4 regions of the Streptomyces sp. NPDC087901 genome follow, and region 4 is predicted to be linked to each of the others. Evidence: riboswitches for the same ligand, from Rfam matches in the RefSeq annotation. Region 4 holds a riboswitch; each other region holds the start of a gene.

Region 1 (7,543 bases), on a different contig from region 4:
GCCGCCTCCCGAAGAAGAGCCAGATCCGGGTCCTCATGCACCATCCAGGTTCGCTCCACCGTTGCGGAGTCTCCCCTGGGAACCAGAATCGCCCATTCAAGCTCCTCCACCGCTTGCTGCGTGTGCTCCTTCGTCCGAGCCTCGCTGCCCTCGTTGATCTTCAGGGCCACGGCATGCACACATGCGCTGTTGTAGCGGGTCAACCAGTCGCCGCGCCGGCACCACGGAAGGTAGCGACGTACAAATACCAGTCGGCTCCGGGCCCTGTCGATCCGGGCTTTGAGTTCACCGGGGGTGACGTGCGCTGTCACAGGAGGTCCGGTGCGCCAGGCATAACGGGCGTGCGGGTCGTACACGGGGCCGGGTAGCTGTATCTTTTCGACCGCCCACGCCAGACGCAGAGGGGCCCACACCTCGCGATTGATGCGGAATGCGCCTCGAGTCACGGCCTGCCGAGGGCTGCGGACGCTCTGAACATGGGAGAAGGGGGAGATAAACCGGAAGCAACTCCGCAGCCGTGCCGGCCAGTACAGACCGGCCAGGCGCGCCCAGCGGTCATCTGCGGCCAGACGGTTAGTCTCCTGCATCGCGGCCCGCTGGAAAACCAGACGCACAAGATTCTTCGCGACGGCAGCGGATTCGGATCTCCCGTAGAGGGACTGCTCCAGCGCTTTTGCGAGCCAGGCCTCTTCGTCACCGGGGTGTGCCAGCGTGATGGCCGCTTGCTGGTACCGATCCGCAAGAAGGGGCACGAGGCGGCGCCGGGTCGTGTCGTCCTGGCTGCCTTTGCGCTGGAACCATTGTTGTGTCGTCTCTTCCGACATTCCCAGGATGATGGCGTTCCGGTACCGCAGACCGAGCACGTCCCGGTACAGGCGAGGGTGACGCAGATAGCGCAGCCGCCGCCAATCCACCTGCCCAGGTCTCAGCCACAGCCGCCTGTTGTACTGCCTGGAAGTCTGTCCATCGAGAGTGAGGGCGCGTTGGCACGTTTCGAGAGCGTCGATGTGCAGACCCATCTTCTCCTGCACCTCGGCCAACTCGCTCCGGAGGTACGGATTCTTGGGGTCGAGTGCGATCGCGTCGAAGTACCGTGACAGCGCCTCGTGATAGCGGCCGGCCCGGCTGAGCTCGTTCGCGCTCTGGTACGCCTCGTACAGTTCGGGATTGAGCTCACGGCCCCACCATTGACGCCAGGGCGGTTGCCGCCCCGCTCGAGTCACCGGCAGCAGGACGCTGATCACCCAGCAGCCGGTCTTGCGGATGACTTCGCCCCATTCTTTTCCCCAAAGAGTCGTCGAGCTGGAACCGCCGAACACGAAGGCCGTGACCGTCACCGTCACACCCAGGCAGTCCGGTCTCTGTTCACGGATCCGGAGCACTCCTCCGACCCGGTAGGCGAGTTTCGGCCGCAGTCGGCTCAGGAGGCGCGGAATGGCGGCCCCCAGCTTCTTGGGGTCCAACTCGACGTCGCCGACCAGTTCGAGAAAGCTCGTCGGTGGGACCTCGGCGGGCAGCGTCGTTGGTGCGTAGATGCTGCTGTCGGACAATTGCTGGCGAAGCTCGGCGGTCAGATCCCCAGCCGGCACATCGAGGGTTCCCGGGGGCGTCGCGTCGATGAGTTCCTGAACGTCGACCGGACCCGGTTTGTAGGCCACCAGCGCACGCGTCGCCCGCCAGTACAAGTAGAGGACAACCAGGGCGACAAACCAGAATCCCAGCCTTTGGCCGGGTACGAGGCCGTCGCCGTCGACGACCCGGCCGAGCCCGCCGAAGATCTGCGCCACCCACCCGGTGAACCCCTGTGCCCACCCCCAACCGCCCCCGCTCCAGGCCGGGTGGTCCTTGCCTGCCCACGTCAGGAGGCCGAGGAGTCCGAGCGTTCCCACACCGCTCCACACAATCCACGCGATCCGCCTCGGGGCGGGAAGCGGGGATGTCAGGGTGGTTTCGCTTTCCTTTCGCCGATTGATCATGGCGAACTCCGGATCATAAGACGTCCCCTCTCACCAGGCTAGGTGACATCCCTGTTGTAGACAGATCAACCGTTCGAGTAGGCAACTCGTGGTGTCGTTTGTCATCAATCGAGGCGTTTGACAGTGGGTCCAGTCGTTTCGGCTTCTTTGACAGCGAATCCAGTCGTGAGGTGTGAGCACTCCGGGGTGCCGTGTGTCGGTATCGACTGGGCGGTAATGCAAAACGTCTGAATCTGTCTCACATCCGGAACACGGTCTTGACCCGCTTCGTCGACGAGCTGTCCGACGACGAAGACCTCCTGCGCCGCCTGCTCGGCACCAACAAGCAGAGGAGCAGCCGCCGCGACGCATCTGGCCGTCTACCCGCCACTGCTCTTCCCGGACTTGCCGCCCTGGCCGCCGGCCCGCTTTCGCGCCGCCCGGAACCACGCCTGACGACCTGGCTGCTGGCCATCGCTGCACTGGTCCTGGCCGCCTCCAGCAGCCTGGTCCTGGGCTTGCTCGCACCGTCCGGCCTGGTGCGCATCCCGCTCGCGGCCGCGCTCAAGGACTACGCACCCGACGCGATCGCCCGTGAGGACCCGGCCGCACGGCCCGCCGCCCTCGCTTGCACCATCCTGCTCACGCCGGCCGCCAACGCCACGATCTACGCCATCCTCGAAGCGGGTGTACGCCCACCCGAGTCCCGAGGACCTCCGCGTCGCCTCGGAACACCTCACTTGTCCATGTGATTGCGGTGAGGACGAAGCAGCTTGACGCTGAGGGCGTCGTGGCAGATTTGTGAGATTTCAGCACTCGGCGAACAGCAGAACAGCCTCTGTCCTCGGCCTTTGCACCGATCACCAGGCTCTCTCCCATCACAACCTTCTGTACGTCCTGTACATTTTCTACAGAAGCGTGCGCGGGTGCCTTCAGGGTCTCGCGCACCCCGGACGAGAGGCCTCGCCATGCACCGCCCCGCCGCCCGCCATGTACTGCCCGAGTTCACCGAGCGCACGTCCCAGGGGACCCGCACGCTCGACCCGTACTCCAAGCTGCTGGCCGAACGGGTCGTGTTCCTCGGCACCCCCGTCGACGACACGGCTGCCAACGACCTGGTCGCACAGTTCATGTACCTGGAGCACGACGCGCCCGACCGGCCTATCTCGCTCTACATCAACTCCCCCGGCGGCACGTTCGGGGCCATGACCGCCGTCTACGACACGATGGCCTTCCTCACCTGCGAGGTGGAGACCTTCTGCCTCGGCCAAGCGGGGGCCGGCGCGGCCGTGCTGCTCGCGGCGGGCGCTCCCGGCAAACGGCACGCCCTGCCGGGCGCCCGCGTGGTGGTGCAGCAGCCCGAACTCGCCGAGCCCGTACAGGGGCAGCCGTCCGACCTGGAGATCGAGGCAAGGGAACTGGCCCGCATGCGCGAGACGCTCAGCAGCATGCTGGCCCGTCACACCGGCCGCCCCGTCGAGCAGATCACCGCCGACACCGAGCGCGACCTCATCCTCGACGCCGAGGGCGCCAAGGAATACGGGCTGGTCGACCACATCGTCCAGAACCGCTCGCTGTCGCTGTCTCCGCACCCGGCGCGGTGAATCCCCGATGCAGCCACCGGAGTTCGCACCACTGCCCGCCCTGACCCGCGCGGAGGGCGAGTTCATCGACCGCTACCTGCAAGTCCTCGACCAGGTGGGCCGGATCAATCCGGCCCACGGCGGCGACACCTACGGCGCACTGCGCGCCGCCCAGGCACTGGCCTCGTACTCGGCCGCACTGCGGGACGCCCTCGCGGTGATGCACGAGCGTGGTGAAGCACGGATCCACGCAGCCACGTTGACCCGGGCGCTGCGCGTACTCGACGGCGAACGGCGCTCCGGGCGGGTCACCATCCCGCCCGCCCCTCCCAGTTGCTGAGCTCCTCGACCGACACGCCCGACGCGTCGGCCAAATATTCTCCCTCGTTCGGCGTAGACGTTACTTCGCGCGAGGGACAACTCAATTTGCGCTTTCACGGTGGACGATGGGCGAAATCTCCCGTTACGTCGCTGGTACGGCACCGGGCGGCGAGCGTCTGCCGTTTCCCCAAAGGTCACCTGTCCACCCGAACGGGCCAGTCGTGACGAGCCTCACATATCGCCGCTTCACCTCGGAAATCCGGCACTCGGTGAGTCAAGATCCCTGGGACGACAAGCCCCCGCCACCGCGGCGGGGCGGTCCGGGCGGACGCCGAGTCCTGCCGCCGCCCGGATGCCTGGTCGACAGGAGTGGATCGGCAGGAGTGGAGGACCCGAGCACAACGGGCCGACCGGACCTCCGGTTGTCCCTCGGGGTGAAGCCGCATCTGCGGCCGGGCGACTTCGCCAGCCCGAACCCGACAGGTCATCCTTCACAGGCGGCTGACGAAGGGTTGCGCATGACTGCGCAGGTTCATGTCCCGTCTCTCCTCGCCCGGGCCACAACGGCCTCGGCCATGACTCTCGCCGCTGTAGGCGGCACGTTGTTCGTTCCCGGCGCCGTGACCGATGCCCAGGCCGCGACACATTCGATGAAGGCGCTCAACATCGCCGCGTCGAAGAAGGGAGCGCCCTACCGGTGGGGCGCCACCGGGCCCAGTCGCTTCGACTGTTCCGGCCTGACGCTCTACTCGTTCAAGAAGGCGGGCAAGAAGCTCCCGCGCACGGCCCAGCAGCAGTACAACAAGACCCGCCACATCTCGTCCTCCAAGCGGCAACGCGGCGATCTGGTCTTCTTCCATTCCGGCCGCAGCATCTACCACGTGGGCATCTACGCGGGCAGCGGCAAGATCTGGCACTCGCCCAAGACCGGGGCCGTGGTCCGCCTGGAAAAGATCTGGACGAAGAGCGTCTACTACGGACGGGTCCGCTGAAGCCCCTCCCCGTCCCGGCCCGTGCTCCCGCGTCAGTGCAGCAGCGGGCCCGTCACCAGGACCAGCCCCAGTGCGGTGAGTGCCGCGCCGCTGCCGCCCTCGATCGCCCGGGCGGTACGCGGCCGGCGCAGCCACCGGCCAAGGCGGTCCACCAGGAGCGCCACGGCCGGGAACCAGATCAGAGCCATCAGGACGACGATCGCGGCGAGCAGCAGCGTCCTGGGCAGGGGCGCGGCCCCGGCCGGCACGAACTGCGGCAGAAGGCTCAGGAAGAGCACGGGCGCCTTGGGGTTCAGCGCATTGGTCAGGAATCCCTGGCGCAGTGCGCGGCCTGTCCCCATCGTGGCCTGCCCACCATCCCCCTCGTCCGGCCCGGGCCCCGCCGCCTGCCCGGCGCGTCGCCGGGCCGCGTACAGGGCACTGATGCCCAGGTAGAGCACGTATGCGCCGCCCAGGAGCTGGACGGTCCGGAACAGCACGGGCACCGCCACCAGCACGGCGGCCAGACCGGCGACGGCGAGCGCGGTGTGGACCAGGAGGCCCCCGGCGACCCCCACTGCGGTCGCCACCCCCGCCGCGCGCGAGGCGAGGGCGTTGCGTACGACGACGGTGAAGTCCGCGCCGGGCAGCGCGACCATGGCGGCGGCGACCCCGACGAAAGCGGTCAGTTGTGCGTCCATCGCTCCATCCTGGACCGCCGGAGCCTTTAGCATGTACTTGCAATCTTCTGGGTCTGCCAAAAGGAACGCTTAATGTACGACCCGACGCGCCTCGCGGCGCTGGTGGCGGTCGCCGAGGCCGGTTCGATCACCCGGGCCGCCGCACGCCTGGGCTACACCGCCCCGGCACTCTCCCAGCAGCTCGCCAAGCTGGAGCGGGAGGCGGGGGCTGCGCTGCTGGTGCGCCATCACCGAGGCGCCCGGCTGACGGCAGCGGGCGAACTGCTCGCCGGACGCGCCCGGCGGGTCCTCGACGAGATGGAGCAGGCCCGCCATGAACTGGCTCGTCTGGCCGGACTCTCAGGCGGTCGCCTGCGCGTCGGCACTTTCACCACGGCGGGCATTCATCTGCTGCCGCCGGTGCTGAGCGCGTTCCGCCGGGCGCACCCGGACGTGGAGCTGACCGTCACCGAGTACGAGCCGCCGGGCGGGGTGGCCGCGGTGGCAGCCGGCGAGGTGGATCTGGCACTGACCCATGACTACGAGCCCGGCGCTGCGACGCCGCCGCCGTCAGGTGTCCTGTCCGAGCCGCTCCTGATCGAGGAGCTGGTGCTGATCACCGCGGTCGGGCAGGTCCTGGCCGACGGCAGCGGGCGGCTCCCGGTGACGGAGCTGGCAGGCCGGCCCCTGATCAGCAGCGCACCCACCCATCCGCCGCGCCGCGGGGTGGAGAGCGCACTCGCCGAGGCGGGGGCGCTGCCGGCGGTGGTCTGCGAGTCGCCCGGCTATGCGCTGGTGTGCGCTCTGGTCAGCGCGGGCATCGGCATGGCGGTCGTACCCGAGATGGTCGCCGCGATGTCGCCGACGCCGCTGTCCGTACGGCGACTGGAGCCGGCCGCGTTCCGCCGGACGATCTCGGTGGTGCACCGCGGCGACCGCGCGAGCGCCGCGGCGGCGACGCTGCGGGCTTTGCTGCGCAGCGGATTCGGGCGGGCCGCGACGCCTCTGTGACCGTGCCCGGGGTGCGCGGCGGGGCAGTCAGTGCTGGACGGCCGCGTGCCACGGCAGCGCGATCCAGACGGTCTTCCCGCCGTCCGCGGTGGGGGTGACGGTCAGCCGGCCACCGTACTCCTTGGCCAGCGCGCGGATGATCACCATGCCGCGCCCGTTGTCCTGCTGCACGGCCGCGGGGAGCCGCTGGGGCCACCGAGGGTGACTGTCCGTCACCCCGAGGCGCAGCTGCTCCTCCCGCTCCAGCCGGAGGTCCACGGTGAAGGTGGGTGACTGTCCGAAGGTGTGCTGGACGGCGTTGGTCGCGAGCTCCGAGACGATGAGCCGGACGGTCTCTCCCGTCTCCGTGTCGTCGGGAAGTCCCCAGTCGGCCAGTACCCGGGCCACATATCTCCGGGCCGCGGCGACCGAGACCGGCTCGCTCGGCAGAGTGACGCTTGCTTCTTGATGGTCTGCCATGGCGAGCCGTCCCTTTCCCACCCGGAAGCGACCCCGCGATCGTTGGTCCGGGTTGTGCTTCGCGCCAGATTGCCACTGATGCTGCCCTCTGTAACGGCGATCCACCAAGATATGCATATATCTGTCGCTCGAAGCGGTGAACTCTGCCCCGGATGCCCCGTAAAGGCGCCACACTGTCCGCTCGACAGGGAGTGGGAGGGAGGCACCACATGCAGCACGGCCCTGCGGTGCGACGCCGCAAGCTCGGGGAGGAGCTGCGGAGTCTGCGCCATGCGTCGGGACTCACGAGCCGGGACGCGGCTCGTCTGCTCGGCTGGCACCAGTCGAAGGTCAGCCGGATCGAGACCGGCGTGAGCGGGGTGCAGCCCGGCGATGTGACCCGGCTGCTCGACGCGTACGACACGGACGACCCGAAGTTGCGCGAGGTCCTGGAGGCGCTCGCGGGTTCGGCGGGCGGCGGGGGCACGGGGTGGTGGCACGCGTACCGCGGCCTGATCCCGCCGCAGTACCGCGATTTCATCAGCCTGGAGTCACAGGCGCGCACCGCGCGCACGCTGGAGACG
Region 2 (7,543 bases), on a different contig from region 4:
TGAGGGAGGCGTGGCCGAGGTGGCCGGAGTGGTGGGAGCGGGGGCAGAGGTGAGTGGTGCGGTCATCGTCGGGGGCCCTCCAGGCAGGCTGCGATGAGAGACCGGGAGCGGCCTGACGGGCGCGGCGACATGCACGCTCCGGGGCCTGCTCGCACGGGCAGCCCACCGGTCCGCGGGATGCAGCAGTCACCTTGCGGCAGAACACGTGTTCCTTGCAACACCTTCTCGTTTTCAACACTTTGACGGCATGGTGGAGAGCGTCTGCGGGGACGGAGCGTTTCCCGGCCGCCAAGGAGGCTGTGGGGGTGGTTTGTTCAGTTCTACCGCCGTCGAACTGCCGCCCCTGCCGCGTGGTTGGGGCGGGGCTGGGCGTCGCTGCGGGCGTACCTGCGGGCGGTCGGTGCGGGCAGAGGGCTGCCATTGGTCGGTGGGGTGCCCGTCGGGCGGCTGTGCGGTCGTCGGGCCGGGTGGGGTGCCGTCTGCGGGGTGTGGGCGCCGAGTGGTCATGAGCGTCCCGAACATGCCGTAGAGTTGTGTTTACCGACGCGGGGTGGAGCAGCTCGGTAGCTCGCTGGGCTCATAACCCAGAGGTCGCAGGTTCAAATCCTGTCCCCGCTACTGAAGAATCAGGCCCGGCATGCATACAGCGTGCCGGGCCTGATTCGTTCGTACGCCGTCGGCCCGCCGGGTCGCTCGGTGTGAGCCGCGTTTACGCGTACGTACCCCCATTGGCCGACGAGGAGTCGCTCCGCGACCCTGCTCCGGGAAGCCTGGGGTGGTACGCGGTACCGTCCGCGGCCGTGGGGTGCACCGGGCAGGAGACCAGCAGGTGGGGAAGCGGGAGAAGCGGCGGAAGAGGCGTGCAGGCGGGGTGCGGACCCGCCGGTTCGTCCGGGCGCTGCCTGCGCTGATGATCGCCGGGGGCGTGCTGTTCGACGCCCTCACCCCGCCCGCCTTCACGGCCATCCCGTTGTTCGCGGCGGCCCCGCTCATCGCCGCGCCGTTCTTCTCGCTGACCAGCACCATCCGTACCGGCGCTGCCGCGCTGCTGGCGGTCGTCGCGCTACGGATCTTCAACGGCAACCTGCTCCAGGTGGTGCCCTCCATCGAACTGCTCACCGTCCTCACCGTCTCCGTCCTCGCTGTCGTGATCAACGGGGTCGTGCGGCGCAGCAACGAGCAGCTGGCTTCGGCCCGTGTCATCGCGGAGACCGCCATGCGGGCGGTGCTGCCGACGCCGTCCGACCGGATCGGCGGGCTGTATGTCGCCGCGCGGTACGAGGCGGCGCAGGCGGACGAGTTCGTCGGCGGCGACCTGTTCTCGGTCACGAACACCCCGCAGGGGGTGCGGCTGGTGGTCGGGGACGTGCGCGGCAAGGGGCTGGACGCCGTGGAGGCGGTGGCGGTGATCATCGGGGCGTTCCGGGAGGCGGCCGAGCAGGAGGAGTCGCTGGAGGGTGTGGCGCAGCGGCTGGAGCGTGCGCTGGAGCGCGAGTCGAACACGCGCGGCGGCCTCGATGCGGTGGAGGGGTTCGTCACCGCCGTGCTGGCGGAGATCCCGCCGGGTGCCTCCGTGGTGCGGATCGTCAACCGCGGGCACCCCGAGCCGCTGCTGCTGCACACGGACGGGGCGCTGGAGGTGCTCGGGCCTTCGGTGCCGGCGCTGCCGCTGGGGATGGCCCTGGGGGAGTGGCCGGACCTGGCCGACGAGTGGGAGCTGCCCGCCGGGGCGACGCTCCTTCTCTACACGGACGGCCTCTCCGAGGCTCGTGACGTCGAAGGGGTCTTCTACGACCCCGCCGAGCGGCTGCGGGGCCGGATCTTCCCGGGGCCCGAGGAGCTGCTGTCCGCGCTGACCGATGACGTGCGGCTGCACACGGGCGGTGAGTCGACGGACGATATGGCGCTGCTCGCGGTCGGCCGGCCGGCCGAGGGCCAGCCCGACCGGCGCAGGACCGTGAAGATCGTCGGCCTGGGGGATGGCGGCGGGTGAGCCCGGTTCCGGGGCCGGGTGCGGTGGGAGCGGTTGGCCGCGATACCACCGTCCGTAACCGAAGGGCACCCCTCCGCATAACATTTGACGCAACGTCAGAAAGCGGGTAGTGGCTGAGAGGTGATCAACTCGTCCGTTTCCACCCGGTTGTGTCCCGTAAAGTCCAGGCCAAGGGCCTGAACGATCAGTGGGAACAGCTTGGAATCGGACCCTGGTGTCTATTAACGTTCGATAACGCAGTGCGGTTGTCCCAGCCGTCGTCAGTGGCGGCACCGTACGCGAGCGCCGAATCCCGCAAGGGAACCGGGGAACCACCTACATGGGGTGAATCGGGCATCTCTGTCTTGTGATGAGACGGAGGAACCCGTAGGAGACCTTCCTGCTCCGAACCCGTCAGCTAACCCGGTAGGCGAGAAGGAAGGAAAGGAGTGCGCCCCCGTGGCGTCCAACAAGCCTGCCCCCGAAGCTCCCTCCCGGTTCGTGTCCGAGTACGGCGATGACTTCGCGACCCGGCCCGGCACCTTTGTCGGTGCGGAGCACGAGGCCCCCTACGCGACCGATTACGGGACCGATCGGGGCAGTGGCTTCGGAAACGACTTCCGCGCCGACGACTCCGGGCCCGACAGGACCTGGGAGGAATGGAATCCCACCGAGGACTCCGTCCGTCCCGTGCGCGGCAAGCACCGCGTCGCCAAGCAGCGCAACGGTCTGGCCCGCAGCTCCACCGTCCTCGGCGTCGGCGTCATCGCGGCCGTCGGTGCGGGTGGCATGGCCACCGCCCAGAGCAAGCCGCCGGTCTCCATCTCTCTTCCCGATTCCATCTCGGACAATCTCCCCGACGCCAAGTCCCTCCCGGGCGTCGGCGCACTGTTCTCGGGCGAATCCGAATCCGAGTCCGCGGCGGAGAAGTCCGTGGCCGAGGTCGCCTCCGCCCCGCTGACGACCGCCGGCATCACCACCGCCGAGGCCGAGCAGGGCACCACCGACGCGGGTGAGGCCCTCCGCGCCCGCATCCTCCAGCAGGCCGAGCAGCAGCAGGACGCCGCCGACGCCGAGGTCAAGGCCGCCGCCGAGAAGGCCGCAGCCGAGAAGGCCGCCGCGGAGGCGAAGAAGCAGCAGGACGCCGCCGAGGCCAAGGTCGCCGCAGAGAAGAAGAAGGCGGCGGAGGAGGCGGCGAAGAAGGCGGAGGCCCTGCGGCTCGCCAAGCTCGCCGCCAGCTACGCCATCCCCACCTCCTCGTACACGATCACCTCGACCTTCGGCGAGGCCGGATCGATGTGGTCATCCGGCTACCACACGGGCCTCGACTTCGCGGCGCCCACCGGTACGCCGATCAAGGCGATCCACACCGGCACGGTCACGTCGGCCGGCTACTCCGGTTCCTACGGCTACCGCACGGTCCTGGAGCTGGAGGACGGCACGGAGCTGTGGTTCTGCCACCAGTCCTCGATGGATGTCAGCATCGGCCAGAAGGTCACGACCGGCGACACCATCGGACGCGTCGGCGCCACCGGCAACGTGACCGGCCCGCACCTCCACCTCGAGGTCCACACCCCGGACGGCACCGGCATCGACCCGATGACCTGGCTCCGCGCCCGGGGCCTGACGGTCTGAGACCGTTCGCCCCCGCCGGTTCCCCGGCCTGTGAAACCCCGGCAGCCCTGACGCTCACCCCCGACGTCAGGGCTGCCGGTCTGTTTCCACGGACGTACCGTCGTCATCGGTATAGCTGTACGGGTCATGGAATAGCGGACCAGGCGGAACGGGTTGTTCCCTCTATGACTTCTCTCCGCAAGCTCGGCTCCTCCGGCCTTCAGGTCTTCCCGCTCGCCCTCGGGGGCAACGTCTTCGGCTGGACCGCCGACGAGGCGCAGTCCTTCGCCGTTCTCGACGCGTACGCGGCGGCCGGCGGCAACTTCGTCGACACCGCCGACTCCTACTCGGCCTGGGTCCCCGGTAACGAGGGCGGCGAGTCGGAAACCCTCATCGGCAAGTGGCTCGCCGCACGCGGCAACCGTTCCGACATCGTCGTGGCCACCAAGGTCGGCGCCCACCCCGCGTACAAGGGGCTCTCCGCCACCACCATCAAGGCTGCCGCCGAGGAGTCGCTGCGCCGGCTCGGCACCGGCCACATCGACCTCTACTACACGCACTTCGACGACGAGACGGTCCCGGTCGAGGAGATCATCACCGCCCTCGACCAGCTGGTGAAGGACGGCAAGGTCCGCGAGATCGCCGCTTCCAACATCAGCCCCCAGCGGCTGCGCGCCTCGCTGGACTTCTCGGAGCGCGAGGGGCTCGCCCGGTACGTGGCGCTGCAGCCCCACTACAACCTTGTCTCCCGGGACACTTACGAGGGCGAGCTCCAGGACACCGCCGCCGGTGCCGGGCTCGCGGCCGTCCCGTACTTCGCCCTCGCCTCCGGGTTCCTCACCGGCAAGTACCGTCCGGGCACGGCCGTGGAGAGCGCCCGCGCCGGGAGCGCGGCCACGCACCTGGAGACGGAGCGCGGACAGAAGGTGCTTGCCGCGCTCGACAAGGTGGCCCAGGAGCACGAGGCCGAGATCGCGACCGTGGCGCTGGCGTGGCTGGCCGCGCAGCCGACCGTCGCCGCACCGATCGCCTCGGCCCGTACGGTCGAGCAGCTTCCCGCGCTGGTGGCCGTCGCCGGACTGCGGCTGACGGACCAGGAGCTGGCGGACCTCACTGAGGCTTCCGCCTGAGGCCTGTCCGACCCTGAGCTGCCGGACAGGTCGCCCTCACCCCTGTTGCCCGTACCGAGGCCGGTCGTACGGAGGGTTCGTGTGCGGGGGGTTCGTACGCGGGGGGTTCGTGTACGCCGGTGCGCTGTAGGGCCGGCCGGCGTACGGGTATCCGGCGTGCGGGTACGGGGCGTGGCCGCCGTTGGGTGGGTACGCCCCGTAGCCCGGGCTCTGGCTACGGACCTGTCCCTGAACCTGCCCCCGAACCTGTCCTTGGTACGGCTGGACCTGTCCCTGGGCTTGTCCTTGGTGCGGCCAGTGCCGCGGAGGCACGAACCGGGGGCGCAGGCGGCCCGTGGCCTGCGCCGCGTACACGAGGGCGGGGCCTGCCGTATCCCTGCGCTGCCACAGGTGGTGCAGCAACTCCCGCTCGCGCTCTGCGAAGTCCGGGCCCGCCGTGCCGCGGCGGGCCTGCCGGCGCAGAAAGGCCAGCGAGGTCGCGAACGACTCGTACTCGGCGACCGCGCGGGCGGCCGCCCTGCCCTGGGCCCTCACCATTTTCCGCTCCGTCCGCGCCGCGGAGGGTATGTGGGCGTGTGCGGGGTGATGTGCGTGCGCGGGAGCGGATCCCGGGTGGAACGCGTGACCGTGGGGCCTGCTGTACGGGCTGCCGGCCGCCGCTGCCGCCGCTGCCGCCGCTGCCGTCGCTCGTTGGCGTGCGACGTCCCTGGCCATGCCGCGGGCCCGCATCGAGGAGAGGGCGAGGGGTTCGGCCGGCGAAAGCCAGCCGGCCGCGGCATACACCGGCAGCTCGACGCCGAGGGTGCGCAGCTCGCGCAGTCGGGCCCAGACCGTCAGCCAGGTCACCAGCCCGAAGACCGGGACCATGAACGCCCCGTACACGGCGTAGAAGCCGTACGGGCCGAACGCGGACGACCCGTTCCACAGGGCGTGCATGCCCATCGCGAGGAGCAGGCCCAGCAGCGGGAGCACCATGCGCCGGACGCGCTGATGGCGCGCACTGCTCGCGGCGATCCCGAAACCGATGCCGGTCAGCACGGTGAAGAGCGGATGGGCGAACGGCGACATCACCGCACGTACGAAGAAGGTCGCCGCGGTCACGGAGGCGAACCCCGAGCCCGTGATCTGGTCCTCACCGAAGGCGTTGCCCAGGTAGAGGATGTTCTCGGTGAAGGCGAAACCTGTCGCGGTGAAGCCGGCGACGACCACGCCGTCGACGATCCCGCCGAAGTCCCGCCGCCGGAAGAGGAAGAGCAACAGGACGGCCGCCGCCTTGGCGCTCTCCTCCACGACGGGCGCTATGACCGTGGCGCCCAGCGTGTCCGCGCTGCCCGGGTCGGCCGTGGCGGTAGCGATCCACCGCGTCGCGAAGGAATTCGCGATGATCGCGACCAGGGCCGCCGCGCAGGCGCCCCAGGCGAAGGCGAACAGCATGTTGCGCCACGGGCCCGGTTCTACCCGGTCCAGCCAGCGGAACGCCGTCATCAGCACCGGGACGGGCAACACGGCCAGGCCCAGACCGACGAGGAACCCCTGCGTCCCCGTCTGGTCACGGACCAGAGCGAGGATCACCAGGCCGCAGAGCGCCAGCACGGTGAAGACGGCTACGACGCGGAGCGTCCTGCTCCGCCACAGCATGCCGACGCGGCGTGGGTGGTAACGCCACTGACCCCGGTCCGGCGCGGCAGCCAGGATCTCGCCGACCCGGTGCTCCTCGAGCACCGGGACGGCCGGCTGTGACTGTCGCTGAACAGACCCGTCGGACACCCCACGACCCTAACGAGCGGGACTGACAACGGCCATGGGGCGGGGGCGGGACCCCCGGCCGGCAGGGGTGAGCTCACGAGGTGACGGGCCGGCCGGTCAGCAGCGGGCGAACAGCAGGTCGTGCACCACGTGGCCCTTGTCCAGGCCCTGTCCCTCGAACCGGGTCAGCGGCCGGAACGCGGGCCGTGGTGCGTAGCCGCCGTCCGCCGCCGTGTTCTCGAAGCGGGGGTGCGCGGTCAGCACCTCCAGCATCTGCTCGGCGTACGGCTCCCAGTCGGTCGCGCAGTGCAGGACCGCTCCGGGCTTCAGCCGCTGTGCCACCAGATCGAGGAACTCGGGCTGGATCAGCCGGCGCTTGTGGTGGCGGGCCTTGGGCCACGGGTCGGGGAAATACACCCGCAGCCCGTCCAGTGCGTCCGGCGTCAGCATCTCCCGGAGCAGGATGATCGCGTCGCCGTTGGCGACCCGGATGTTGGACATGCCGTTCCGGTCCGCGAGACGGAGCAGGTTGCCCTGGCCGGGGGTGTGCACGTCGACCGCGAGGATGCCGGTGCCCGGATCGTCGGCTGCCATCTGCGCGGTGGCCTCGCCCATGCCGAAGCCGATCTCCAGGACCACGGGCAGTCCGTCGAACAGCTCGGGCAGATCGAGGACGCGCAGCCCGTCGATGTCCAGGCCCCACTTCGGCCAGAGCCGCTCCAGGGCGTCCTGCTGGCCGGGTGAGACCCGGCTGCGGCGCGGCTGGAAGCTGCGGATCCTGCGCTCGTGGTGCGAACCGGCCGGATCGGCTGCGGGGCCGCCGGGGAAGCGCGGCGCCTGGCGCAGCCTGCGCTGACGGTCCAGGGCAGCGGCGCGCAGGTCATCCGGGATTCCGGCGGTCGCGGGCGCGGCGCCTTCCGTGCCGGTGGAGGCCGTGCCGGCCGCACCGGTGGCGGGCGGATCGGTGGGAAGCGCACCGGAGGGGAGGGTGCTGTCCGTCTCGGCAGCGGCGTCGCCGGGCGTCGCGGGGGAGGGGTTCAAGGGCTCAGACACAATGCCCTGATTCTACGGCGGGCGGCTT
Region 3 (7,543 bases), on a different contig from region 4:
GTCAGGCCCGCGGCGTGGCACCGCCGTCCACGTGGAGGCGGTGCCGGGCGGGGCGGGTCAGGCCCGCAGCGTGGCGCCGCCGTCTACGTAGAGGTCGTGCAGGGTGATGTGGCGCGCGCGGTCGGACACGAGGAAGGCGACGGCGTCGGCGATGTCGGACGGGTCGGCGATCCGGCCGAGGGGTATGCCTGTGCGATAGCTCGCCCCGTCCCCTTCGATGACCCGTCGGGCAGCGGCCTCCTCGTCCTGCGCGTCGCCGGACGGCCACATGCCACGCTGCATGTCGGTGAGGGTCGAACCGGGTGAGACGGTGTTGCAGCGGATTCCCAGGGGCGCCAGTTCGAGGCCGAGGCACTTGGTGAACATGACGGCGGCGGCCTTCGAGGCCGCGTACGCGGCCATGTCCGTGCGGGGGATGCCCGCGGCGTTGGACGCGACGGTGACGATGCTTCCCGTTCGACGGCCGGCCATCCGGCGCGAGACGGACCGTGAGACGTGGAACACCCCGTTGGTGTTGACGGCGAAGGTGGCTGCCCAGTCCTCGTCCGTCAGGTCGGCGACGGCCGAACATCGCAGTACTCCGGCGACGTTGACCGCGATGTCCAGCGGGCCGAGCGCGTCCTCGGCCTCCGCGACGAGTGTCTCCACGGCTGCGGAGTCCGTGACGTCGAGGGTGCGGGCCGTGACCTGCTCGCCGTACTTCCGGGCGAGCGCGTTGACGCCGTCGGGGGCGACGTCGGTGGCCAGGACACGGGCACCGCGCTCGACGAGCGCGTGCACCACGGCCTCGCCGATCCCGCGGCCCGCCCCCGTCACGAGGGCGAGCCGGCCGGTGAGTTCCGGGGCGGGATTCACTTGACCATGGCCTTGCGGATGTCGTCGAGTACCGAGACGGCCGCCTGCGCGCCGCCCAAGCTCGTCCACTTGGTGCCGTCGATCACGGTCGAATGACCGTTGCTCACGGCCTTGAGCTGCTTGTACGCGGGCTTCTTGGACAGCTCGTCCACGAGGTCCTGGTCCGAACCGGTGGAGGTGAGGGTGCCGATGAAGAGCCAGTCCCCGTCGATTTCCTTGAGGCTCTCGTCGCTGATCGGCGTGGAGTGGCCCTCGCCCTTCTCGTTCTGGATGCCGGGGCGGGTGAAGCCGAGGTCCTTCAGGACGTCACTGATGAAAACGCCCTGCTGCATGACGGCCGAGCCCTTGGCCGAGTAGCGGGCGACGGACACGCTCTTGCCGGCCTCCGCGCCCAGGTCCTTCTTGAGGGTGGTGGCCCGGGTGTCGTAGTCGGCGAGGAACGCCTCGGCCTGGTTGCCCTTGCCGAGCGTCTTCCCGGTGAGCGAGAGCGCCTTCTTCCAGTCCTTGGTGCCGTCGATCGTGACGACCGTGGGCGCGACCTTGCGCAGCTGCTGGAGGACCTGTTCGTCGGCGAGCTGGCCGGCGAGGATCACGTCCGGCTTGGCCTGGACGACCTTCTCGATGTCCGGTCCGGTGACCGCGCCCACCACGGGGATGTCCTTCGCCCGGTCCGCGAGGTAGGCGGGAGCGCCCTTCTGGCCGCGGCCGGCGGTCAGGCCCACCGGCTTCACGCCCAGTGCGAGAGCCGCGTCCAGGTCCATCTCGCTGAGGACGACCACACGCTGGGGTGACGAGGGCACCTTCACCGACGTCCCGGTCGCGTCTGTCACCTGAGTCGTCGCCGCGGACTTGGACGCGCCCGAACCGTCAGACCCCTCCGAAGCGTCGGAGGACCCGCAGGCGGTCAACGCCAGGGCACAGATGCCGATCAGGGAGACCGCCACCGAGGGGCGGACGAGGCCGCGGGAAGGGAAGGCCGAATGGGGGTCCATGGTCTGGAATCTCCGTTGTGTTCGAGTGAAGTGAGGTCGGTCCGGGGTCTGCTCCGCCGCACCGAAAGGGGGCAGAGCAGGGCGATTGACGCGGTTTCAGGACATGGGGGAGCCCTGGGGGCCGCCGCCGTCCGGCCCGGTCTACTTAGGTTAGGCTAACCATATGTCGATCGTGCAAGGGGGACGGCCCGAAACCGAAACCCGCCCCACCGAAACCCCGCCACGGGAGGGACCAGCGGCCGCGTGGCCGGCCGCAGGTCTTGTGCTCCTGCTGCCGGCCCTCGTCCTGCTGTCCCTGCTCATCGGCACCGGCTCCAGTTCGGCGGGAGGCGCCTGGGACTATCTCGTCGGCGATCCCTCTGCCCGCGCGGACGCTCAACTGCGCCTCGCCGTCGTGGACGTGCGCCTTCCGCGCACGCTCGCCGCGGTCCTGGTCGGGGCGTGTCTGGGGACGGCCGGGTGTCTCCTGCAGGCCGCCACCCGCAACCCCCTCGCCGAGACGGGACTCCTCGGCGTCAACTCGGGGGCCGCTTTCGCCGTGGTGCTGGGGCTCACCTACTTCGGGGCGGACTCGCCCGCCTCGTTGCTGGTGTGGGCCCTGGCCGGAGGCATGGTCGCCAGCGCGGCCGTCCTCCTGTTCGCCGCTTCCGGACGCGGCGGCGGCTCCCCGCTGCGGCTCGTCCTGGCCGGATCGGCGCTCGGCGCCACCTTCCACGGCCTCACCTCGTACGTCCTGCTGGGTACTCAGTCCACCTTCGACACCTACCGATACTGGACGATCGGCTCGCTCGCCGGCATCGAGAACTCCGACCTGCTGCCCCTGCTGCCCCTGATCGCGGTGGGCCTGCTCACCGCGCTCGGCTGCTCCCGCCCGCTGGCGGCGCTCGGGCTCGGGGACGACGGTGCCCGCTCCCTCGGCCATCATCCCGGCCGGATCCGCCTCGTCGTCGCCGGGGCCGTCTCACTGCTCGCCGGATGTGCCGTCGCCGTGGCCGGGCCCATCGCGTTCCTCGGGCTGTTCGCGCCCTACGCCGCCCGGGCGCTGGCCGGAGCACGGATGACCGCCCAACTCGTCCTGGCCGCCCTGATCGCGGCCGACATCATGATCATCGCGGACATTCTCGCCCGGATCGTGATCCGGCCCTGGGAGACCCCGGTCAGTGTGCTGCTCGCCTTCGTCGGCGGCCCTCTGCTCGTGTGGATCGCCCGCTCCTCCCGGCTGTCCACCGCGGGGGTCCCGGCATGACGGACGTGACCCCTCCGGACAGCGTGGTGCTCCGCACCGGAACGCTGTCCTGGCTCCTCCCGAGGCGCAGCGCGCTGGCCGCAGCGGTACTCATTCCGCTGCTGGCACTCCTGATCACCCTTGCGGTGATGGCGAGTTCGACCGGAATGACCCTGCCGGAGACCCTTTCGGGACTGCTCGGAACCGGCGATGCCGGCACCGTCATGATCGTGCGGGACTTCCGGCTCCCCCGTGTCTTCACCGGTCTGCTGGTCGGCGCCGCCCTCGGCATCGCGGGCTGTCTCACCCAGACCCTGGCCGGCAACCGCCTCGCCACGCCGGACCTGGTCGGGGTCAACGAGGGCGCCACCGCGGCCGTGGTCGCCGCCGCCGCGGGGTCCGCCACCGGCATGGTCGGCAACTGGTGGCTCGGGCCGCTCGGTGCCGTAGCCGCCGCGGTCCTGGTCGTCCTGTGCGCCGGGGGAGCGGGCAGTGCCGGCTACCGGCTGCTGGTGGCCGGGATCGGCGTCTCCACCTTCATCGGCGCGGTGAGCGACCTGATCATGTCGCGCGAGAACGACAACACGGCGGGCGGAGTGTTCCTCTGGGCCGTCGGCAGCCTCAACGGGCGCGACTGGGACGCCGGTGTGCCGCTGGCCGTGGCCCTGCTGTTCCTCGTCCCGCTCTCGCTGGCGGCCGGGCACCGCCTCCAACTGCTGCGCTTCGGCGACGAGGTGGCGAGTTCTCTCGGAGTCGATCTGCGTCGGGTGCGTACCGTCGCTCTCGTCCTCGCGGTACTGCTGGCGGGTACGGCGGTCGGGGTCGGCGGCCCCATCGCCTTCGTGGCACTGGCGGCGCCGATCCTCGCCCAGCGGCTGACCGGCCCCACCCGCGTGCCGGTCACCGGCTCGGCGCTGACCGGAGCCGCGCTGATCGCCGCGGCCGACGCGATCGGACGCGTCGCCGCTCCGGTCGAACTTCCCGTCGGGGTCGTCACCAGCGTCCTCGGCGGCCCCTTCCTCCTGTGGGTACTGCTGCGGCCCGACCCGGCCGCCGGAAAGGCGTGAGCCGCACATGACCGAGAATCCGACCGGTACGAAGGCGGGCCTCGAAGTCCGTGGTCTGCACGCCGGATACCCGGGCCGCCCCGTCGTCGAGGACGTCGGCCTCACCGTCCCCGCCGGACAGGTCGTCGCGATCGTGGGTCCCAACGGCTGCGGGAAGTCGACCCTGCTGCGCACCGTCGCCCGGCTCCACCGGCCCGAGTCCGGCACGGTGCTGATCGACGGGACGGACATCTGGCAGACCGGCCGGCGCCGGGCCGCCCACCATGTCGCCCTGCTGCCGCAGTCGCCGCGCGCTCCCGAGGCGGTCACCGTGGCCGGTCTGGTCCGCTATGGCCGCAGCCCGCACCAGGGGCTGCTGCGCCAGTGGTCGCGCGAGGACGAGCAGGCGGTGCGCGACGCACTCGACGCCACCGGCACCACCGCACTGGCCGGCGAGCGCATCGACCGGCTGTCCGGCGGCCAGCGCCAGCGCTGCTGGCTCGCGATGGTCCTCGCCCAGCAGACCCCGGTCGTGCTGCTCGACGAACCCACCAGCGCCCTCGACCTCGGGCATGCCGTCGAGGTCCTGGAACTCGTCCGCGAGGTCGCGGCCACCGGCCGAACCGTCGTCATGGTCCAGCACGACCTCGCCGCCGCGGCCCGTTACGCCGATCTGCTCGTCGCCATGAAGGGCGGCCGCGTCATCGCCCAGGGTGCGCCCCGCGAGACGGTCGACGAAGCCCTGGTGAAGGAGCTGTACGCGCTCGACGCGGACATACTCCGCGCCCCGGGCGACGGCTCACCGGTCGTGGTGGCGCGCAGCCGGACCGGTGCGGCCGCACAGCCGACACTCGCTCCATAATGTCCTGATTGGGCGATTATTCAGAAGTGTCGGAAATGCTCATCGAGGTCGCTTTTTCGTGAGGCGCACCTTTCTAATACCCGGCAAATCGCCCCTTTCGGGCACAGTGGCCAGCGTCACGTTTCCCGCCCCGGACGCGCAACCGGAGGCTTCGGTTCCCTGTCGCGCCAAGAAAGTTGACCCGCCCGCATGTGACCGGCGTCGCATATTTCCTTTTATTGATCTTGCAAATCAATTGTGATCAGGAATTCCGGGCTTGTTTCGTCCGCCCTTTCTCGCTTACGGTCACCGTCAATCCGGATGGAACGCCGAATCCTGCCGCCGTCCGGTAACCCGACCACATCACGTGCGGCAGGAGCGGGGGACCCAGGTTTGCCGCCGGTCCGGAATCCGGAGCGGCTAGGGGTGAAGTCGCCATGTGCGGCCGGACATCTCCAGTCCGAACCCGACAGCTCACCTCGCAGGCGGCGGAGAGGAAAAGCGCCATGCCCTTCAAGGGTCAGCACCGTCGTTCCAAGTCCACCTCCCTGACCCGCGGTTTCATCGCCGTGAGTGCGGGCGGAGTCGTTCTCGCACTCCCCCTGATCGCGGCCGGATCGGCTTCTGCCGCCCCCGCTCAGGCGGTCGTCGCAGAAAAGGCCGCAGCCCCGACTTCCGTGACCGGCAAGGAAATTGCCGTACAGAAGGCCGAATCCACCACCTATTCCGTGGTCTCCGGTGATTCGCTTTCCAAGATCGCCCGGGGGCATTCCCTCAGTGGCGGCTGGGAGCGGCTGTACCAGGACAACCGGAGTGCGGTGGGCGGCAACCCCGACCTCATTCACCCGGGCCTGAAGCTGACCATCGGCGCCAAGTCCGCGGCCGCCGCCCCCAAGGCCGCGACCAAGAGCGAGTTCAAGGCGGAGAACACCTCCGGCAGCACCTCGCAGCCGTCGGCCGACCGGGCCGAGAGCACCGACCGCGCCGACCGTTCCCAGCGGACGGCGACGCCCGTCGCCGTGGAGACCGTGGAGACCGCCCCCGCGCAGAGCGAGACGGCGTACACCGACGACCTCGACGGCTGGATCAAGGAGTCCCTCGCCGTCATGGCGGAGAACGGCATCCCCGGCAGCTACGACGGCATCCACCGCAACGTCATCCGCGAGTCCTCGGGCAACCCCCAGATCGTCAACAACTGGGACTCGAACGCCGCCGCCGGCACCCCGTCCAAGGGCCTCCTCCAGGTCATCCAGCCCACGTTCGACGCCTACCACGTGCCCGGCACCTCGCTGGACATCCTGGACCCCGTCGCCAACATCACCGCCGCGTGCAACTACGCGGCCGCCACGTACGGCTCGATCGACAACGTCTTCGGGGCCTACTGACCCACCGCGATCCCCCGCTTCCGGGCGGAATCGTGAACAGGGGTGGAAGGGAGCTGAGCTGCTCCCTTCCACCCCTTTCGCGATGCCGTACAACCCTTGTGCCGCAGAGCCGGTCCAACAGGGCGCCAGGAGGACAACGGGCTCTTCCCGGCGTCCCCCGGACCAGGGGCCTGGGGGCGGATCATGGTCCGACAGGCCCTCGCCCGGTCATCCTTGAACCGAGGAGCCGCTCGTGCGCACCCACCGTTCGGCCGCCGTTGTCGCGGCCTCATTCCTCCTGATGGCAGGGGCCGCGGTCGTCGCGCCCTCCGCCTACGCCGGCGCCCCCGGCGGAACGCACGCGGACGACCGCAACTCCGATTTCAACGGCGACGGCTACGAGGACGTGCTCATCGGCGCGCCCGGCGGGACCGTCGGCGGCAAGAAGGGCGCGGGCTACGTGACCGTGCAGTACGGCGGGCCGGGCGGCATCGGCACCACCCGGGGCGCCGTCCTCAGCCAGAACACCACCGGCGTGCCGGGCGCCGCCGAGGCGGGGGACGGCTTCGGCCGCGCCCTGGCCTCCGGCGACCTCGACGGGGACGGGTACGACGACGCCGTCGTCGGCCTCCCCGGCGAGAACATCGAACCGGTGACCGACGCGGGCGGCACCATTGTCCTGTGGGGCTCCGCGAAGGGGCTCTCCGGCGCGGACAGCGACTGGCTGCAGGCCGAGGAGCCCGTCGCCGGTGCCAGGTTCGGCAGTGCACTCGCCGCGGCGCACTTCAGCCCCGACATCCCCGGCGACCAGCTGGCCGTGACCGACCGCACCGACCTCACTCTCTACCAGTACGAGGCGGCGGCCCGGAGTAAGGCCGGGGCACCGGCGCCCACCTCCCGCAGCAGCCGCATCCCCGGCACCCCGGGTCGGGAGATCGTGCCCCGGGCCATGACGACCGGCGACTACGACGGCAACGGTCTCGCCGACCTCGTCATCTCCGGCGTCACCGTCGGCGGGGAACCGGGGCACGGCTGGTCCGCGCTCTTCCTCGGCGAGGTCCAGGGACTCCGGTACGACCACGATCTGCGCGGCGGCCCCGCCGTCGCCTCCGGCGACATCAACAACGACGGCTACGACGACCTCGTCACCGGGGAGCCCGGCAGCCCCGACGACGGCGGCGAGTCGATGACCGGCGGCGTGGTCGGTGTGTACTACGGCA
Region 4 (7,543 bases):
CGGTCGTCGAGTCAGCCTTGTCCAGCTGCTCGAGGACGTGGTTGCGCAGGCCGATGGCCTCCTCGATGCCCTTCATACCGATGCCCTGTTCGGCCAGGCCGGGGATCGGGAAGGTACGGGAGACGGCGCCCATCGCGATGACCAGGTAGTCGAAGGGCAGCTCGTAGGCCTCGCCGACGAGCGGCGCAACCGTGGCGACCTTGCGGTCCTGGTCGATGGTCGTGACGCGGCCGGTGAGGACCTCGGCCTTGGGCAGCACGCGTCGCAGCGGGACGACGACATGCCGAGGCGAGATGCTGCCGGCAGCAGCTTCGGGGAGGAAGGGCTGGTAGGTCATGTACGACCGGGGGTCGACGACCGTGACGGTCGCCTCGCCGTAGCGCATCTTCTTCAGGATGCGCCGAGCTGCGTACAGGCCTACGTACCCACCGCCTACTACGAGGATCCTGGGACGCTCCGTGGTGCTCATGCCATCGAGTATCCACCCCCCTCGGGGGGCACGCTCGTGAGCCCCTTCACAAGGTATGGCCCACCCTCTGCTACACTTCGCCGCCCACGTGACCCAGGTCATGGCCCGGCCGGGGAACCACGACACTCTGGCGAACGTTGTTCACCGCTTGTGAGCTGGCCCTTGAGCCGCCGAGCGGGGTGAACCACCCCCCTGATTCACACTCCCGCAACGCGCCCGGAACCGTCCCGTACGAGGCGCGAGCGACCCCGCACACCCTCCCGCAGGCCCGTTCGGAGCAGAAGTCCGCACCAAGGGGCCGAATTCCTTGTGAAGAAGTTCACGAACTTCGTCGCGCCGCGTCTCCGAAGGTGCCCGCAGAGGGGCTCCAGCGGCTCAAAAGTGCAGGCCGGGGTGCTGATGAGCGGCGCTCGTGGCCGGTCGCTGGACCGGTCTCAGCGGGCCGCGTAGAAGGCGATGCCGTCGAGAATGTCGTGTTCGCTGACGACGACCTCGTGCGCCCCGGTCCGCTCCATCACGGCCAGCAGGATCAGCGCCCCCGAGGTGATCACATCGACCCGCCCCGGGTGCATCGCGCCGATCGCCGCACGCTCGGCGTGGGTCGAGGCGAGGAGCCGCCCGGTGATCTCCCGGACCTGCTCCAGAGAGATACGGGAGTGGTGGATCGCCTCGGGGTCGTACGCGTCGAGCCCCAGCGCGATGGCGGCCATCGTGGTGACCGTTCCGGCGAGACCGACGAGCGTGGCCGCCGAGGTGAGCGGGACGGTCTCCTCGGCAAGGTCCAGGGCGGCCTCGACATCGGCCCGGATCGCGTCGAAAGCGGCCGGCGCGGGCGGGTCGCCGACGACACCGTCCCGCACGAGGTGGCGCTCGGTCATCCGGACGCAGCCGATGTCCACGGACCGGGCCGCCCGCACCCGGTCGTCGCCGACGACGAACTCGGTGGAGCCACCGCCGATGTCCACGACGAGGTACGGCTTCGCCAGGTCGTCGCGCCCGACGAGCTCCTTGGTGGCCCCGTCGAACGAGAACTCGGCCTCCTGGTCGCCCGTGATCACCTCGGGCTCGACGCCCAGGATGTCCAGCACCCCGCGGACGAAGTCGTCCCTGTTCTCCGCGTCCCGGGAGGCGGAGGTGGCGACGAAGCGGACCTTCTCCGCTCCGAGCTCCTTGATCACCGCCGCGTACTGCCGGCAGGCGGCGAAGGTCCGCTCCAGCGCCTCGGGGGCGAGCCGGCCGGTCCGGTCGACGCCCTGCCCCAGCCGGACGATCTCCATCCGCCGGTCGAGCTCGACGAGCTCCCCGGTGGCGGGGTCGGCGTCCGCGACCAGCAGACGGATCGAGTTGGTTCCGCAGTCGATGGCGGCCACGCGTGTCATGTCTTCAGCCTCTCCGGCACATGTCTTCAAACCCATCCGGCACATGCCCCCAAGCCCCTCCGGCACATGTCCTCAAGCCCATCCGGCGATTGAGGAGCGGGGGTCCGGGGGCGGAGCCCCCGAGGAGGGAACCTCAGCCCTCGTCCCCGTCAGGCGCGCCGCAGGGCGACACGCACGGCCCCTTGCGCCACCACTCCGGCAGCATCGCGACCGCCTCGTCCCCGAGCGGGTTCACACCCGGCCCCGCGGCCAGCGAGTGCCCGACGAGCACGTGCAGGCACTTCACCCGGTCCGGCATGCCGCCCGCACTCGGGAAGCCCTCCAGCACCTCGACGGCGTCACGCCGCGCGATGTAGTCCTCGTGCGCGGCACGGTACGCCGCAGCCAGCTCGGGGTCGGTACCGAGGCGCTCGGTCATCTCCTTCATGACCCCGTTCGCCTCCAGCGTGCCGATCGCGGACGCCGCACGCGGGCACGTCAGATAGAACGTCGTCGGGAACGGCGTACCGTCCTCCAGCCGGGGCTGCGTCTCGACCACGTCCGGGTTGCCGCACGGGCAGCGGTGCGCGATCGCGCGCAGCCCCCGCGGCGGGCGCCCCAGCTGCTGCTGGAACGCGGCGATGTCCGCGTCGGTGGGCGCGGTGGACTCGGTCTGGGGAGGGGGCGTTTCCATGCCTGCCTAGGGGTTCTGATCGGACTGCTCGAACTGCGGTTCTGCAGATGTGAAAGGAATACGGCGGCTCAGCCGCGGTCGGCGCTGTCGACGCCGTCCCACAGGTTGGAGTGCCACGGCCGGCCGGTCTCCGCCGGCTGCCCGTTGCGCTCCTTGACCGCGTCGGGGTCGACCACGGTGTAGCCGGTCTCCCCGGGAAGAAGGTAGTGCAGGTGCTCACGGGCCAGCCGCTTGATGTAGGCATCGTCCTGGAGCCGCGCCTTCTCGTCGCGCAGCTCCTCGGTACGGACCTCGGCCTCCTGCGCCAGCCGCTCCTGGTCGGCGATCTCGTCACGCTGCGACACGTACTGCCGCATCGGGTACGCGAGGGCGACGACCAGTGAGCAGACGATCAGGGCCAGGAAGGCGGCCCGGCCGGTGAGCCGGGAGCGGCGGGCCTGACGACGGTTCTGGGACCGGTAGACGCGGGCCGCGGTCTGCTCGCCGAGCAATCGCAGCCGGGTCGCGGTGGAGAACCGGTCCCGGTCCTTCGCGGCCATGTCTCCGCCTCCCCATTACGCACGTCCGTCCCCGCACACGGTACGGGACCGAGTGCGGGGACGGACGGAGGCCGGGGCACTTGACCCCGCCGGGCTTTACCGGCCCTTGCTGTACGTGTCAGCCCTTGAAGCGCGGGAACGCCGAGCGGCCGGCGTACACCGCGGCGTCGTCGAGGATCTCCTCGATGCGCAGCAGCTGGTTGTACTTGGCGACACGGTCCGAGCGGGCCGGGGCGCCGGTCTTGATCTGACCGCAGTTCACCGCGACCGCGAGGTCGGCGATGGTGACGTCCTCGGTCTCGCCGGAACGGTGCGACATCATGCACTTGAAGCCGTTGCGCTGGGCCAGCTCGACGGCGTCCAGGGTCTCGGTCAGCGAACCGATCTGGTTGACCTTGACGAGCAGGGCGTTGGCGGAGCCCTCCTCGATGCCGCGGGCCAGGCGCTCCGGGTTGGTGACGAAGAGGTCGTCGCCGACGATCTGCACCTTGGCGCCGATCTTGTCGGTGATGACCTTCCAGCCGGCCCAGTCGTCCTCGTACAGCGGGTCCTCGATGGAGACCAGCGGGTACGCGGAGACGAGCTCCTCGTAGTACTCGGTCATCTCGGCGGCCGAGCGGGACTTGCCCTCGAACTCGTACTTGCCGTCCTTGTAGAACTCCGAGGCGGCGACGTCGAGCGCGAGCGCGATGTCCTTGCCCGGGGCGTAGCCGGCTTCCTTGATGGCCTCGACGATGAGGTCGAGCGCGGCGCGGTTCGACTCCAGGTTCGGCGCGAAGCCGCCCTCGTCACCGAGACCGGTGGACAGGCCCTTGGTCTTCAGGACCTTCTTCAGCGTGTGGTAGACCTCGGCGCCCCAGCGCAGGGCCTCGGAGAAGGACTCCGCGCCGATCGGGGCGATCATGAACTCCTGGATGTCCACGTTGGAGTCGGCGTGCGACCCACCGTTGAGGATGTTCATCATCGGGACGGGCAGCAGGTGCGCGTTCGGGCCACCGAGGTAGCGGAACAGCGGCAGGTCCGATGCCTCGGAAGCGGCGTGGGCCACGGCGAGCGAGACGCCGAGGATGGCGTTGGCGCCGAGCGAGCCCTTGTTCTCCGTGGCGTCCAGGTCGAACATCGCCTGGTCGATCAGCCGCTGCTCGGTCGCGTCGTAACCGACGAGCTCCGGGCCGATCTGCTCGATCACGGCGAGGACGGCCTTCTCGACGCCCTTGCCGTGGTAGCGGTTGGGGTCTCCGTCACGAAGCTCAATGGCCTCGAACGCACCGGTGGAGGCGCCGGACGGAACAGCAGCACGGCCCGTGCTGCCGTCGTCGAGGCCGACCTCGACCTCGACCGTGGGGTTTCCGCGGGAGTCGAGGATTTCCCTGGCTACGACGACGTCGATGGACGGCACGAGGCATCTCCTTCTGGGATATGACGCTGGTGGTGCAGGGTCGCTTTGGCCTTGCGACAAGAGCCTAACCGGCCGGGCCGCCTCAACCGGCCGACCGCCCGTCCCCTGGGACGAAAAAGGACTCAAGAGCGAGCACAGCGGGACAAAGGGCCAGAATTTTACTGACGAGTAACTACAACAGTTGAACGATCACGCCGAAACCGGCCGACCCCGGCCCGGCACGCACGGGGGGAAGATGCGCACCGGGCCGGGGCGGCCGGAGTGATTCAGCGAGGAGAGATCGCGACTACTTCGTCAGGTGGAGCTGCTGACCCGGGTAGATCAGGTCGGCGTCCGTGACGATGTCCTTGTTCAGCTTGAAGAGCTGCTCCCAGCCGCCCTTGACCTTGTGGTCGGCGGCGATCTTGCTCAGGGAGTCACCGGTGACGACCTTGTACTCGCCGTCACCCTTCTCGACCTTCTTGCCGGTCGGGGTGGTGACGGTCTTCGACTTGGCCTTGGGGGCGGCCGAGCGGTCCGAACGGTTGGTGGAGGGGGCCTCGGTGCGCTCGGCCTTCTTCGGCTCGGCCTGCTGGACCGGCGCCGACTCCTGCTTCGGGGCGGCTTCGGCCTTGGGGGCGGTCTCGGTCTTGGTGGCGGAGGAGCCGGTGTCGACACCCGGGTCGACACCGTCGTTGCTCAGGTTGCCGGCGCCGGCGCAGGCCCAGGCACCCGGACCCTGCAGGTCGAGGAGCTTCTCGGCGACGGCGATCTGCTGGGCCTTGGTGGCCAGGTCGGCGCGGGCCGCGTACTGGGTACCGCCGGCGGCGGCCCAGCTGGACTGCGAGAACTGCAGGCCGCCGTAGTAGCCGTTGCCGGTGTTGATGGACCAGTTGCCACCGGACTCGCACTGGGCGACGGCGTCCCACGTGGACACGGAGGCGGCGGAGGCGCCGGTGGCACCCATCAGGGGCACGGCGATGGCTGCACCGGCGACACCGGCGAGCGTGGCGATACGGACGGCCTTGGACGGGCGACGGTGCTTGTTGCCCTTGCTGTTGAGCAGCATCGAGACTTCTCCTCACCGACGCCTGCGAGGTGAGCTGTCGGGTTCGGGCCAAGTGAGTTGCCCGGTCGCACGTCCTAGCGCACGACTTCACCCCAAGCCGGTCCTGATGCGTCTTGCGACGATCGGGCCCGGCGCTTACCTGGGTCCCCCGCTCCTGCCTACGGCGCTTTACGCGTCTGTTCCCTTCGACCGACGGCAGGATTCGGCGTGACGGTCGACGGGGCCCGCGGTGCGAGCGGTTCCGACCGTAAACACACCCACCCCTCATATCCAAAGATGGACATACCGGAGAAACAGCCCTTCCTTGCATCCGAAGAAGCACCGTTTGCGCAGGTGGGAACGGATGCGGCGGGACCTCCCGGACAAGACACGCCAGTTCACACGAAGAGACCCATGTCTCACTTGGTCAAAAGTGGGACATAGGCCTCTTAACTACCCTAACTTTTGGGGTGTTTTCAGCTGATCATCAGACCGCTCTCACTCGGCCTTCACGCCGAGATCAAGGCTCTGGCCAGGCAGGATGAGGTCCGGATCGGAGCCCACCTCCGCCTTGTTGGCCTCATACAGCCCGGTCCAGCCACCGGGCAGCTTCTGTGCATCAGCAATCGACCAGAGGTTGTCGCCGGCACGGACGGTGTACGTGCCGTCAGATGCCGGGGCACCGGTGTCGCGTGCGTCACCGTCACCTCGCGAGGCGTGCCGTCCCGCATCCCGGTCGCTGCCGCCGCTCCGGGTCCCCTCGGGGGCCGGAGCACCCCGGTGCTTGCCGGCCTTCTCCTGCCCCCCGGAGGTGCCCTCCCCGGCGCCGGAGGCAGCACCCGAGGGCGACGTGGAGGGTGTGGCGGAGGGCGTGGCCGACGGCGATGCGGACGCGTCCGGCTTCCCGCTCCCGCCCTCCGCGTCGTCCGTGGCCCCGTCCGCCGGCGTCGTCGCGTCCGAGGACGCGTCGTCCGACGCGGTGGTGTCCCCGGAGGGGTCGCCGCCCTCGGACGGGTCCGTGCTGCCGGCGGGGTCGTCGGACGCGGCGCTGCCCGGGTCGACACCCGGCAGGCCACTGTCCACGACGAGGCCCGAGATGACCGCACAGCTGGGCCATGCCTTCGGGCCCTGGTCCTCCAGGACCTTCTCCGCCACGGCGATCTGCTGCGAGCGGCTGGCGAGGTCCGCGCGCTCCGCGTACGAGTCACCGCCGTACGACTTCCAGACCTCCTGCGAGAACTGCAGGCCGCCGTAGTAGCCGTTGCCGAGGTCGGCGCTCCACATGCCGCCGCTCTCGCACTCGGCCACCCGGTCCCAGGTCGAGGCGTCGGCGGCGTGCGCACCTGCCGCACCGAGCAGCGGGATGGCGATGGCCGAGCCGGTCACGCCTGCGGCGACGATGATCGCGGGTGCCTGCCGAGGGCGACGGTGTCTGCCGTTCGCGGAGCCCATGGGGATGCCTTCCGTGTGACTGACGAGTGACTGGTGAGTCGAACGGTGAACCTAGCGGGACTCGAACGTGTGTCACAAGTCGATGCAGCAGAGATCACGTGAAAGTCACAGAGTTGACAGAGTGTCACCTTCACCGGACACCGGCCCCGGGGTGAACTCCACCGGCAGCGTGCGCAGTCCACGCATGATGAGCCCACCACGCCACCGCAAATCGGCAGGTTCTCCCGCAAGTCGCAGGTCCGGAAGGCGTTTCAGGAGCGTGGCGAGGGCGGCCTGCCCCTCCAGCCGGGCGAGCGGCGCTCCCAGGCAGTAGTGGATCCCGTGACCGTAACCGAGGTGCTGATTGTCACGCCGTGAGAGGTCCAGCGTGTCCGGTCCGCCGAAGCGTTCCGGGTCCCGGTCGGCGGCCGCCAGCACGACGAGTACCGGGTCGCCCTCGGCCACCCGCTGTCCGCCGATCGTCAGCGGCTCGGTGGCGTACCGCCAGGTCGCCATCTCCACCGGACCGTCGTACCGCAGCAGTTCCTCGACACCCGTGGCCAACAGCCCTGTCTCCCCCGCGGCCAGGGAACGCTGGAGCTGCGCACGTTGCTCGGGGTGACCCA

Evidence for each region. A riboswitch is a leader RNA that binds a small molecule or an ion and turns the genes downstream of it on or off. The one in region 4 is predicted to bind cyclic di-AMP.
Region 1: another riboswitch for cyclic di-AMP. It lies ahead of ACIOEW_RS27760 (C40 family peptidase); the one in region 4 lies ahead of ACIOEW_RS23615 (transglycosylase family protein).
Region 2: another riboswitch for cyclic di-AMP. It lies ahead of ACIOEW_RS13800 (M23 family metallopeptidase); the one in region 4 lies ahead of ACIOEW_RS23615 (transglycosylase family protein).
Region 3: another riboswitch for cyclic di-AMP. It lies ahead of ACIOEW_RS32700 (transglycosylase SLT domain-containing protein); the one in region 4 lies ahead of ACIOEW_RS23615 (transglycosylase family protein).

What each region holds. Positions count from the first base shown of each region.
Region 1 is NZ_JBIUUC010000010.1:125,869-133,411, forward strand. It holds gene ACIOEW_RS27740 (tetratricopeptide repeat protein) at 1-1,787, opposite strand, end outside; gene ACIOEW_RS27745 (hypothetical protein) at 2,234-2,707, shown strand; gene ACIOEW_RS27750 (ATP-dependent Clp protease proteolytic subunit) at 2,924-3,559, shown strand; gene ACIOEW_RS27755 (hypothetical protein) at 3,567-3,878, shown strand; cyclic di-AMP (ydaO/yuaA leader) riboswitch at 4,179-4,374, shown strand; gene ACIOEW_RS27760 (C40 family peptidase) at 4,378-4,851, shown strand; gene ACIOEW_RS27765 (LysE family translocator) at 4,884-5,531, opposite strand; gene ACIOEW_RS27770 (LysR family transcriptional regulator) at 5,604-6,521, shown strand; gene ACIOEW_RS27775 (ATP-binding protein) at 6,549-6,980, opposite strand; gene ACIOEW_RS27780 (helix-turn-helix transcriptional regulator) at 7,190-7,543, shown strand, end outside.
Region 2 is NZ_JBIUUC010000004.1:19,715-27,257, reverse strand. It holds gene ACIOEW_RS13815 (hypothetical protein) at 1-66, opposite strand, end outside; tRNA gene ACIOEW_RS13810 (tRNA-Met) at 545-618, shown strand; gene ACIOEW_RS13805 (PP2C family protein-serine/threonine phosphatase) at 830-1,993, shown strand; cyclic di-AMP (ydaO/yuaA leader) riboswitch at 2,267-2,420, shown strand; gene ACIOEW_RS13800 (M23 family metallopeptidase) at 2,432-3,607, shown strand; gene ACIOEW_RS13795 (aldo/keto reductase) at 3,772-4,716, shown strand; gene ACIOEW_RS13790 (PrsW family glutamic-type intramembrane protease) at 4,753-6,483, opposite strand; gene trmB (tRNA (guanosine(46)-N7)-methyltransferase TrmB) at 6,580-7,518, opposite strand; gene lhgO (L-2-hydroxyglutarate oxidase) at 7,508-7,543, opposite strand, start outside.
Region 3 is NZ_JBIUUC010000014.1:104,291-111,833, reverse strand. It holds gene ACIOEW_RS32725 (2,3-dihydro-2,3-dihydroxybenzoate dehydrogenase) at 58-855, opposite strand; gene ACIOEW_RS32720 (iron-siderophore ABC transporter substrate-binding protein) at 852-1,847, opposite strand; gene ACIOEW_RS32715 (FecCD family ABC transporter permease) at 2,011-3,093, shown strand; gene ACIOEW_RS32710 (FecCD family ABC transporter permease) at 3,090-4,139, shown strand; gene ACIOEW_RS32705 (ABC transporter ATP-binding protein) at 4,147-4,980, shown strand; cyclic di-AMP (ydaO/yuaA leader) riboswitch at 5,277-5,460, shown strand; gene ACIOEW_RS32700 (transglycosylase SLT domain-containing protein) at 5,466-6,344, shown strand; gene ACIOEW_RS32695 (esterase) at 6,577-7,543, shown strand, end outside.
Region 4 is NZ_JBIUUC010000007.1:343,238-350,780, reverse strand. It holds gene ACIOEW_RS23640 (NAD(P)/FAD-dependent oxidoreductase) at 1-469, opposite strand, end outside; gene ACIOEW_RS23635 (Ppx/GppA phosphatase family protein) at 904-1,848, opposite strand; gene ACIOEW_RS23630 (DUF501 domain-containing protein) at 1,982-2,521, opposite strand; gene ACIOEW_RS23625 (septum formation initiator family protein) at 2,590-3,060, opposite strand; gene eno (phosphopyruvate hydratase) at 3,179-4,459, opposite strand; gene ACIOEW_RS23615 (transglycosylase family protein) at 4,746-5,507, opposite strand; cyclic di-AMP (ydaO/yuaA leader) riboswitch at 5,512-5,683, opposite strand; gene ACIOEW_RS23610 (transglycosylase family protein) at 5,985-6,938, opposite strand; gene ACIOEW_RS23605 (cytochrome P450) at 7,044-7,543, opposite strand, start outside.